Linked DNA regions of Methanococcus maripaludis. The protein of the gene in region 1 binds, or shares a complex with, the protein of each later gene. Links are inferred from orthologs where the notes say so. Each region holds a gene or a part of one and is shown in the gene's direction. Other genes may lie near its edges.

The links. Proteins that work in one complex are often made in the same cells at the same time.
Region 2: the proteins of pyrB (region 1) and pyrI are in contact, whole or in part, in a crystal structure (PDB 2BE9), measured with the Sulfolobus acidocaldarius proteins. The link is inferred for Methanococcus maripaludis from one-to-one orthologs. Residues at the interface, in WP_011278411.1 of Sulfolobus acidocaldarius: Asn83, Leu84, Ala85, Asp86, Arg89, Lys103, Tyr104, Asp105, Gly106, Ala107, Arg109, Phe110, Glu113, His127, Arg169, Glu192; in WP_011278410.1 of Sulfolobus acidocaldarius: Asn115, Tyr117, Cys118, Ile119, Asn122, Asp123, Val124, Glu125, Ala126, Arg141, Glu143, Tyr144, Cys145, Glu146, Ile148.

Annotation. Positions count from the first base shown.
Region 1 is NZ_CP026606.1:1,083,402-1,089,233, forward strand. What follows is about bases 278-3,065. They hold pyrB (aspartate carbamoyltransferase), read left to right. Parts: upstream 278-1,111; coding sequence 1,112-2,020; downstream 2,021-3,065. Other genes in these bases: cobM (precorrin-4 C(11)-methyltransferase), read left to right, coding at 278-483; MMJJ_RS05815 (hypothetical protein), read right to left, coding at 480-677; MMJJ_RS05820 (DUF2304 domain-containing protein), read right to left, coding at 667-1,026; MMJJ_RS05830 (30S ribosomal protein S8e), read left to right, coding at 2,179-2,565; MMJJ_RS05835 (bis-aminopropyl spermidine synthase family protein), read right to left, coding at 2,612-3,065. In the rest of the region: more of cobM, read left to right, coding at 1-277; more of MMJJ_RS05835, read right to left, coding at 3,066-3,784; pyridoxal 5'-phosphate synthase glutaminase subunit PdxT, read left to right, coding at 4,692-5,255; MMJJ_RS05875 (hypothetical protein), read right to left, coding at 5,257-5,832. UniProt on the Methanocaldococcus jannaschii protein: Catalyzes the condensation of carbamoyl phosphate and aspartate to form carbamoyl aspartate and inorganic phosphate, the committed step in the de novo pyrimidine nucleotide biosynthesis pathway.
Region 2 is NZ_CP026606.1:1,590,161-1,595,633, reverse strand. What follows is about bases 2,642-5,426. They hold pyrI (aspartate carbamoyltransferase regulatory subunit), read left to right. Parts: upstream 2,642-3,703; coding sequence 3,704-4,150; downstream 4,151-5,426. Other genes in these bases: MMJJ_RS08635 (hypothetical protein), read left to right, coding at 5,309-5,426; sucC (ADP-forming succinate--CoA ligase subunit beta), read left to right, coding at 4,208-5,296; MMJJ_RS08650 (TfuA-like protein), read left to right, coding at 3,009-3,653; MMJJ_RS08655 (phospholipase D-like domain-containing protein), read left to right, coding at 2,642-3,012. Outside these bases: phosphate signaling complex protein PhoU, read left to right, coding at 1-472; MMJJ_RS08665 (helix-turn-helix domain-containing protein), read right to left, coding at 469-876; MMJJ_RS08660 (acetylornithine transaminase), read right to left, coding at 1,093-2,280; more of MMJJ_RS08655, read left to right, coding at 2,437-2,641; more of MMJJ_RS08635, read left to right, coding at 5,427-5,473. UniProt on the Methanocaldococcus jannaschii protein: Involved in allosteric regulation of aspartate carbamoyltransferase.

The DNA of each region.
Region 1 (5,832 bases):
ATCGATGAATTGAAAAAATATGAAATCGATGTAGAAATAATTCCAGGAGTAACTTCCCTTTTTGCAGCAGCGGCAACTTTAAAATCAGAATTAACGCTTCCTGATGTATCACAAACAGTAATAATTACACGGCCTGAAGGAAGAACTCCAAAACCTGCAAAAGAAAGTTTAATCGCGCTTGCAAAACACAACGCTACAATGGCAATTTATTTGGGAACAGGAATGATAGAAAAAGTATGTAAGGAGCTAATTGAAGGTGGATATCCGGAAAACACTGCGGTTTCAGTGGTATATCATGCATCATGGCCTGACGAGAAAAAAATTACTGGAACACTAAAAGACATATCTGAAAAAGTAAAAGGCGAAGGAATTACAAAAACAGCACTTATAATCGTTGGAAATGTAACAAATCCTGACAGTTATGATTATTCAAAACTTTACGACAAAGACTTTGAACACGAATTTAGAAAACCTAAAAATTAAAGATTTAATTCTTCTATTTTTTCCATTAAAATTTTTAAATCAGTTTTTTTTGCAACGTTCTGCTCATTACCTATTAATTCAGTTAATTTTATTTTTAATTCTTCAATATTTTCCGATTCTTCAATTAATTCTCTTATATATTCCATATTTTGAACATAAGGCGCAGTTTCCATTACTAATTCTCTATTTTCCATCATTTTCACCTTTTGTTTTTTTATCGTATCTTTCATTAATTGCAATTTCTGAAACAATTGTTGTAATTTCTCTTTCAAGGTGTTCTGTCCTTAAATATGATTTGTAAACTAAGAAAAACAGAATTATAATTCCAAAATACACTAAAACGTCAATACCTCTTCCTACACCCAGACTGTTTGCAATTTTTCCAAGAAAATTTGGAAAACTTACCATTAACATTACAAAAATCCATCCTAAAATCCATATAACTGCAGTAAATGGTGAAATAGCACTTTTTTTAGCCTGGACTGCAACTTTTAAAATAACAATTAATCCAACGATAATCCCGATAATTTGAACAGGTTCCATCAACACACCTCGTCTGCATATATACTTTACACCATAATTTTATATATATTTAATTTATAACTAATGAAAAATGTCGGTGGTTTTAATGAGGCATTTAATTTCGATGAGAGACATCGGCCGGGAAGAAATTCTGAATATTTTAGACGAATCCGAAAGAATGGAAGCTATTTTAAATGAAAAAGGTCACTGTGATTTTTTAAATGGGAGAATACTCGCAACTCTTTTTTACGAACCATCAACAAGGACAAGACTTTCTTTTGAAACTGCAATGAAAAGGCTTGGTGGAAACGTTATTGGTTTTACGGATATTTCAAATACTTCTGTAACAAAGGGCGAATCTTTAGCCGACACTATCAAAGTAATCAGTGGTTACAGTGATTTGATTGCAATAAGGCACCCGTCAGAAGGAGCTGCAAGGCTTTCAAGTGAAAATTCAAAAGTTCCAGTTATAAATGCTGGAGATGGATCAAATCAGCACCCAACGCAAACACTTCTTGATTTATACACGATTAAAAGAGAAGTTGGACACATTGAAAATTTAAAAATCGCATTTATAGGGGACTTAAAGTATGGAAGAACTGTCCACTCCTTATGTCAAGCATTATCCTTATTCAAAGGTGTAGAAATAAAATTAATTTCTCCAGACGAACTTAAAATGCCAAGAGAAGTAATTGAAGATATCGCTGGAAAAATAAAACTTTCAGAAATGGCTGATGTCGATATTGACGATGTTGATGTTGTTTACATGACAAGGATTCAGAAAGAAAGGTTTGTCGATGTTAATGAATACTACAAGGTAAAAGGAATATATCGACTTTCAAAAGAGCACATCGGGGAGAAAAACGTGGTTATCATGCACCCTCTTCCAAGGGTAGATGAAATCGATTCTGAAGTTGACAACATCCCTCAAGCAAGGTACTTTAAACAGTCATTTTATGGAGTTCCTGTCAGAATGGCGATTTTAAAGCTTTTATTTGAAGATTCAATAAAATAATTAAATTATTATTCTTATTTAACCTATTTTAAAATGCAGTTAATTTTTTATACTATCATATCAATCACATATTATACTCGCATACTCTCTCAAAAAACTTATTATATAAGGAAAAACTTCGATTTTTTTTTAAAAATAAACACAAATAAGGTGTAAACATGGCAATTTGGCAAGGAGCAAGCAGAAGACTCTCAACAGGAGCTAAAGTTTGGAGAGCTGCAAAAAAACATAAAAGAGAAATGGGAAGACCTGCAGCAGAAACACAAGTTTCAGAAGTAATCAAAAGAAAAATTGTAAGATGCAGAGGCGCAAACTTAAAAGTTAAGTTGGAAAAAACAAACTATGCAAACGTCTTTGATCAAGCAAACAAAGTTTGTAAAAAAGTTGCAGTAACAAATGTTATCGACAACAAAGCAAACAAACACTACATCAGAAGAAATGTTATGACAAAAGGCGCAATCATCGAAACAGAAATGGGTAAAGCAAAAGTTACCTCAAGACCTGGACAAGATGGTGTTGTAAACGCTGTTTTATTAACAGAATAATTCTCTTTTTTTATTTTAAAAAAAATTAAAATTTTAATTTTCAAATTTATTTTTGTTTTACTTTAGCTCTTTTAATCATCGAAAATTTTTTTCCACCGCATTCGCAGGTTAAATCTTCGATTCTTTTTACATTATTTCCCACTTCATGGATTTTTTTACAATTCATGCATTGGTAGTATCTTAAAGTTGGTTTTAATTCTCCAGTGTATATTTTTTCAGAATTAACTTCTATTTTTTTCAAATTTTTACCAACAAGTCTTGCCAAAAATGTAGTGTTTCCAATAATTTCGGTTCCTTCATAGAAATTAAATCCAGGAATCAATTCGTAAATTAAAAAGTTCATATTGTTGATTGATTTTTGAAGTTCAATGTATTCTTCTACAGGCTTGTGAGAGAATGCAAGATACAATATTCCGTTATCTCCGAGTGCTTCGATGCCCCTTGACATGAAAAGCACTGCGCCGTTTAGTGTATATGGTGGATCGGTAAATATTGTATCAAATTTATTTACAAATTCACTTGGAAGTTCATTTTTAAAGTCCCATTTTACAGTTCTAATGTTTAAATTCTCTTTTTTAGAAACTTCTGAAATTAATTTCAAAAGTCTATCATCAATATCTAAAACAACAACTTCACTGCAAAGCCCTGTCATCGCAGTTGGAATTGATGCAAGGTCATCGTCACCTACAAATAAAACTCTTTTTCCTTCCAAATCTCCCCTATCCGCCATTATTGCAGCTCTTGCAGTGGCGGTTTCAGGCGTTGCAAAAGACTGGTCAATCATTGTGTTTACTTGCGGTCTTAATTTAGCGTAAGTTTTGTGCTTTTTCAATATCTTTTCAAATTTTTCATCAAACACGATATTTCGCCCACTGCATACTGGACATTTCATGTCAGATTTAAGCTTAAGTCCAAGTTCATTTTCAACAAAATCAATACCTTTTTTTGAAAGCACAGCTCCTTTATCATCTCTTTTTAAGAGCGATTCTCTTTCAAGAATTGATCTAACTTTAGATACAATTGGGAGGGGCAGTTTTACATACTGACCAATCTTTTTTGTTGAAATTGGCTGATTTCTATATATGCATCTTAAAATATCTTCAACAGCTCTTTCCCCTTCTGAAACTTTCACGTTTTTTGCAATACGCTTCAAAAATGATTTTTTAGCGTCAATTTTTAAGTTTTCCGTTTTTTTACCCATGCTTCCGATAATCTTCATGAATCCACCAGTTTATATTACAATAAAATAATAGTATCTTATTATTAAAAATAACATATTAAAAAATAACACATAAAACCGTATATTCAAATTAATAAATTAATATTCCCAAAATAAAAACGTGCCAAGGGGGTGATTCGAACACCCGACAACTGGATCTTCAGTCCAGCGTTCTCCCAGGCTGAACTACCTTGGCAATTTCCAGTTAAATCCACAATTAAGCATATCTTTTATGATATAAATACTTTACTACGAAAGGTTTATATATCAGAATGTTGATTGTTATTGTGCGGTCAAGTAGTATGACAGCGAGCCTCCTTAGCTCAGTAGGTAGCAGCGACGGACTGTTAATCCGTAGGTCGCAGGTTCGAGCCCTGCAGGAGGCGCCATTTTTTCTAACAAATTATTCACTCTCAAGACCGGGTACGGGCCCGTAGCTCAGGCTGGTTAGAGTGCTCGGCTCATAACCGAGTGGTCATGGGTTCAAATCCCATCGGGCCCATATATTTGAAACAAGCTCCAGTGGTGTAGTCCGGCCAATCATCCGGCCCTTTCGAGGCCGGGACTCGGGTTCAAATCCCGGCTGGAGCATTTTATTTTAAGTGCAGGGGTTGTCGAGCCTGGCCAAAGATGCAGGACTTAGAATCCTGTCCAGTAGTGGTTCCAGGGTTCAAATCCCTGCCCCTGCATTATAGTAATATTAAAAAACGATATTGTGGCCGTGGTAGGGTAGTGGCTATCCTGAGGGACTGTGGATCCCTCGACCCGGGTTCGATTCCCGGTCTCGGCCCCATTTTTTATTTTAGGAAAATATATTTGTTAATTTAAATATATAATTGATTATACAAATTTTTAAACAATGATTTACTATCCGTATTAACCACAATTTATAAAAAACGGTGAATTTATGAAAATAATCGGGATACTCGGCATTCAGGGCGACATTGAAGAACACGAAGATGCAGTTAAAAAAATAAACTGCATCCCTAAACGGATAAGAACGGTAGATGATTTAGAAGGAATAGACGCATTAATAATTCCCGGCGGAGAAAGTACCACAATTGGAAAATTGATGGTAAGTTATGGATTTATCGATAAAATTAGAAATTTAAAAATCCCGATACTTGGAACTTGTGCAGGAATGGTTCTTTTATCTAAAGGAACTGGAAAAGAGCAGCCATTACTTGAAATGTTGAATGTGACGATAAAAAGAAATGCATACGGTAGTCAAAAAGATAGTTTTGAAAAAGAAATAGATTTAGGCGGAAAAAAAATAAATGCAGTATTTATTCGAGCACCCCAAGTTGGGGAGATTCTCTCAAAAGACGTTGAAATCATTTCAAAAGACGATGAAAATATTGTAGGAATAAAAGAAGGAAACATAATGGCAATATCATTTCACCCGGAACTTTCAGATGACGGGGTTATTGCATATGAATACTTTTTGAAAAATATTGTAGAAAAAAAATAAATTAATAATTCATATTCATTTTTCTTTTTTTAATGAGTTCTGCTATTTCTGAACTTACATAAGGATTTGAACTCGTTTCAAAGGTTTTTAATTCATCAAATAAATAATCAGGTATTTTATCGATTCCTTTTATTTTAAAGAATTTTATCAGGAAGAGTTTAGAATCGTCATTTGATGTTTTAAGATACTCAATAATTTGTTTGCTGACCTTTTCAAGCATTTCAAGGTTATCCTCAAAGTTGCATGAGTAAATTACTTCAAGAGCTTTTTTAAAGATTATCCATTTTTTATCGTCACTTATTAATTCTAAAACTTTTTTAGAAATTTCAGGATGCTCTGTGCATTTAACATTTAATTTTACCATGCTGGCAAGCGTTTCTAACGCTTCAACCTGTATTTGCGGTTCATTTTCATCGAGAAGTTTTGAAATAAGTGGTAAGTATTCTTCAAAATTTTCAGCATTTAAAACTGATTCTTCAAACCAAGAAGTTTTTTTAGTTATTATCACTTTTAAACATTCAAGTCCCTTATACGCTAATAACGGGTATTTCTCATTGAAAATTATTTTGAAAATGTT
Region 2 (5,473 bases), 510 kb from region 1 along the record:
TTTAAGGGAAATTATTACGATGATTAAAATTATATCAAAACTTGAAAAAGTTGGAGATATGGCTTCAAGAATTGCAAAAATAACCATTAATTCAGAACAGAACATTCTCAGATCAAAAAACGGGAGTATTTTAACAATTATGGATGAAATTCTTGAAAACATGCTAAAAAATTCAATTTTGTCATTTGGAAATCGGGATTTGGAACTTGCAAAAAAAACATACCGTGAAGATAGTAAAATTGACGAACTATACAAAGTACTTTGCAGGGATATGACACTTAAAATGATTGAGAATCCAAAAATAATTAGTGAAGCTACCGATTTCTTGGTTGTTGGAACATACCTTGAACGGGTTGGAAATTTGTGTGGAAGTATTGGTGATAGAGTTGCATTTATGATTACCGGAGAACGCTTAAAAGAAGAAGAATTTGATAAATTATTGAATAAAACTACAAAAAAGTTGGAAAATTAATCATTATATTTTTCATCAACTACAATTCGTACAGGAACGAACGGTATTTTAAGTTCTTTTGATTCAAGCCTTTTATCAACCATTATCAAATCATTTAATTTTTCCTGAATATTTTTTGAAATTTTTTTAACGATGTATGAAGGCGCTGCTGCAGTATAAAGGTACGGCTTTTTACCAAGACCTTCTTTATCCATTTTTTCTCGTGAAACATATCCTGTATTATACATATCGAGTATCGATTCACGAACTGTTGACGGATATATTCCAGTTCCACCTGCAATTTCATCAACTGTACTTTTATTGTACTTCCTTAAATATATGTAGATTTTTGCTCGAACTTCGCTTGACATTAAATTTGCAAGGTTTTCGATTAATTTTTGGTCTACATTTTCTATGCTATTCACTATATCGCCCCACTCTCAACTGTATATTGAAAATTTAACCCAATATAAAATAGCCATTTAAAGCTCCCCCACTTCAAAAGACCTAATTATATATTTCATAAACGTGCAATATAAAGTTTTTGTAAGGCCAACTAACATTGAAAAAACATTTTTGATCAAATCTGCCTTAATGTCGTTTAGTACTAGACATTACAACAGAATTAAAAAAAGAAAAAGTTAAATTTCGGAAAATACTTCGTCAAGAGCCGAAATCATTGCATCTATGTGCTCCTTTTCAACTATTAGCGGAGGTAAAAACCTTAAAACGGTATCAGAAGTACAGTTTATTAAAAATCCTTTTTCAAACATTTTTGAAACTATGTCTGACCCGTTGAACGTTAATTCAACTCCAACCATTAATCCTAAGGACCTTACTTCTTTTACGAATTCATATTTTTCTTCCAGTGTTTTTAAGCTGTTTTTGAAGTATTCACCCATTTCAACAGCATTATCTAAAAGTTCTGAAATTACATCGAGTGCAGCTGCTGATGAAGCACATGCTAAAGGATTTCCACCAAAGGTAGTTCCGTGACTTCCGGGAGTAAATGCGCTTGCAATTTCGCTTTTTGCGACCATTGCACCTATTGGAAATCCGCCACCAAGACCTTTTGCAAGTGTTACAATATCAGGAATTACTCCGTATTGTTCGTATGCAAATACAGTTCCAGTTCTTCCCATTCCACACTGAACTTCATCAAAAATTAAAACGATATTGTTTTCATCACATAGTTTTCGAACTGCTTTTAGATATTCTTTATCTGCAGGGTGAATTCCACCCTCCCCCTGAACAGGTTCAATCATTATTGCAGAAGTTTTTTCGGAAATTCCCGCTTTTAATGCTTCGATATCGTTAAATGGAATGTATTTAAAACCTGTTGGCAGTGGTTCAAATCCTTCCTGATATTTTGCTTTAGGAGTTGCAGTAATTGTAGTAAGGGTTCTTCCGTGGAAAGCATGTTCCATTGTAATAATTTCTCCTTCCTTACCGTTTGCTTTAGCATATTTTCTTGCAAGCTTTATTGCAGCCTCATTTGCTTCTGCACCGCTGTTACAGAAAAATGCTTTATCAAGTCCGCTTAACTTCACGAGTTTTTTTGCTAACTCGATTTGTGGAACATTGTAGTATATGTTTGAAACGTGAATTAGAGTTTCTGCCTGATTTTTAATAGCTTCAACAACTTTAGGGTGGCAGTGCCCAACGTTATTTACCCCAATTCCTGCAAGAAAATCAAGATATTCTTTTCCATCAGTATCAAACACGCTCATTCCATTTCCTTTTACAAGAACTACTGGAACTCGGCCGTATGTGTTTATAACATATTTTTTTTCATCTGAAATAATCTGTTCTTTTTCTAAAGTACTCATACTAACCACCAAGTCATTCAAAATCAGTCATGTGATTAAATAAATCATGATTCAAAATTATTTAATAGTATCAAGTTTAAAAATATATTGTTTTTTAAAATAAGTTTTGTATTTTTTCCAAAAACGGGATTTAAAGAAAGCATTAAGAGGATTAAAATGGAGTTTGATTTAATCAATATATGTGGATATTTGACAATTATAAACACGATAATCCTCGCAATCTTATTTTTCACAATTGTAAAATTGTTAAAAATTGTAAAAAGTAACTTTGAATATTCAAGGAGTTTAACCTGCCCAGAAGACCGGATTGAAGTATTAAATGACGAAAAATACTATTATTATGTTTTAAACAAAATCAAATATGCTAAAAAAGAAATTAACATTATCATGTTTTCGATATACTTAAATCCAAAGATTTCCGAATTAATTGATGAACTCACAAACGCAAGAAAACGAGGGGTAATGGTTCGTGTAATTCTTGAAGAAGAAGTCGGATCAAATATTTTAGCCCAGAGCAAACTTTCAAGCCAGCATATTCTGGTAAAATTCCATGATTCTAAAAAAACACATAATAAATTAATGATAGTTGATGATACAGTTATTGTTGGAAGCCATAACTGGACTGATAAAGCCCTTTTTGAAAATAAAGAATCAGCAATTGCAGTATCTAATGAAGACGTTCTTAAAATTGAAAAAGAATATTTTGAGTCACTTTGGGGGTCTATCGAATGAAAATAGCTATTTTTTCCAAACTAACTATTAAAGAAGACGAAATAAGAAAAAAACTGGAAAATTTTGATGTCGATATATTTCCGCCAATAAAACGTGGGGATTTAACGTCTGAAAAAATCTTTGATTATGATATAATCGGAATAATCGATGGTTGCTTCCTGCAAAGTACTGCTGTTGCTCATCGGGAAATTTTAAAGGTTATTGAAAATAATATTACAGTATTTGGTGCAGGTTCAATGGGCGCATTAAGAGCTTCAGAACTTGATACATGCGGCATGATTGGAGTTGGCTCGGTTTATAATTTATATAAAAACGGAATAATCACAGATGATGACGAAGTTGCAGTTACATTTGATGATAATTTAAATCAGATCACATTTTCGATGATCAGCTTTAGAGAAATGATCAATAATGCATTGAATGAAAAAATAATCGATGAAAATGATTTAAAACGATTGATTACTTCGGGAAAAGAATTATATTACCCACTTAGAACATTTGAAAATGTTATTGAAAAATCAGGAATTTCTGGAGAAAAACGGGAAGTTTTGGAAAAATTTTTAAAAAATCAGCCAGATATAAAAAGAAACGATGCCTTTGAAATGCTCGAAGAAATTATAAAATATATTGAAAAACAGTAATGATTTAAAACAGTTTTTTAATAGATTACATAAAAAAATCTGGTGAAGTCATGAAACGGGAACTCAAAGTAAAACCCATTGAAAACGGAACTGTTATCGACCATATCAGTGGATCAAAAGCACTGAAAGTCTATAAAATACTAAATATCGAAGAAAAACTCCCAATAACACTTGCACTAAACGTGCCGTCAAAAAAAGGCGTTACAAAAGATATTTTAAAAATTGAAGGGCTTGAACTCTCAAAAGACGATGTAAACAAAATTGCGTTAATTTCACCAGATGCAACGATAAACATCATAAAAGAAGGAAAAGTCATAAAAAAATTTAAAGTAGACATTCCAAAAAGAATTGACGGAATAATCAAATGCACCAATCCAAACTGCATCACGAATAAAGAAAATATCGAAAGCAGATTCTCAATCGAACAGAAAAACACGTTAAAAATCAGGTGCGAATACTGCGAAAAATTCATTAATTCAATTATAATCTCAAAATAAACCCTAGTTTTTTTATATTTTCAGTAACTATTATCATGAGAACTGTTGGTGATTTTTATGAAATTACACGAATACGAAGCAAAGGAAATTTTTAAAGAAAATAATATCCCTATTCCAAAAAATAAACTTGTATGTGGAAAAGTTGAAAGCATCGACTATCCTGTTGTCATAAAAGCGCAAGTTTTAGTTGGTGGAAGAGGTAAAGCTGGCGGAATCTTATTTGCAGATAATGTCGATGATGCAAACGAAAAAATTGAATCATTAATTGGAAACACGGTAAAAGGAGAACTTGTTGAAAAAGTACTCCTTGAAGAGCAGATAAAAATTGCAAAAGAGTATTATGTTGGCGTTGTTGTTAATAGAAACGAAAAAAACAATGTTGTTATATTTTCAACAGAAGGCGGAGTAGATATCGAAGAAGTATCTTCGAAAACTCCCGAAAAAATAATAAAATTATCATTAAACCCTGAAAAAGAATTTTTACCATACCTTGCAAGAGGTATGCTTAAAAAAGCAGGCATTCCAAGCCAGGAAATTCCAAAAGTAGCAGATGTATTATGCAAAGTTTATAAAGCATTCAAAGACATGGATGGAATTTTAGCCGAAATAAACCCGCTTGTATTTACTGAAGATGGAAAAATCATTGCTGCTGATGCGGTTTTGAATATTGACGACGATGCATACTTTAGACATAACTACGAGAAATTTGAAGAATTTAATAAACAGGAAAAATCCGAATTTGCATATGTTGAACTTGATGGAGACATTGCAGTTATTGGAAACGGTGCAGGACTCACCCTTGCAAGCATGGACATTGTAAAAGAATTTGGCGGAAACCCTGCATGTTTCTTAGATGTTGGCGGTGGTTCAAATAGGGAAACTGTAAAAAAAGCACTTTTAAAAGCAACATCCCGGAAAAACGTTAAAGGGGCATTCATAAACATTCTTGGCGGAATTACAAGGTGTGATGAAGTTTCGATGGGAATTGTAGATGTTTTAAAAGAAAATCCAAATCTTAAGTTTGCTGTTAGGATGATGGGAACAAATGAAGAAGAAGGAAGAAAAATATTATCTGAAAACGGAATAAGCTTCGAAAGCTCGATGGAAGGGGCTGCAAAAGCACTTACTGGATTAATAAATAGTTAAACGTGATTTTCAATGTTTAACATCCGAAAGAAAAAGCAGGAAACCGTTTCAAGAGATAAATATGAAGATATTAAAAAAATATATATTGAATCTAAAAAGTCATATATTGCACTTGAAGCAAAATACAGGCATGAAATTTACGTAAATAGCCAGTTAAAAAATGAAATAAGTCAAAAA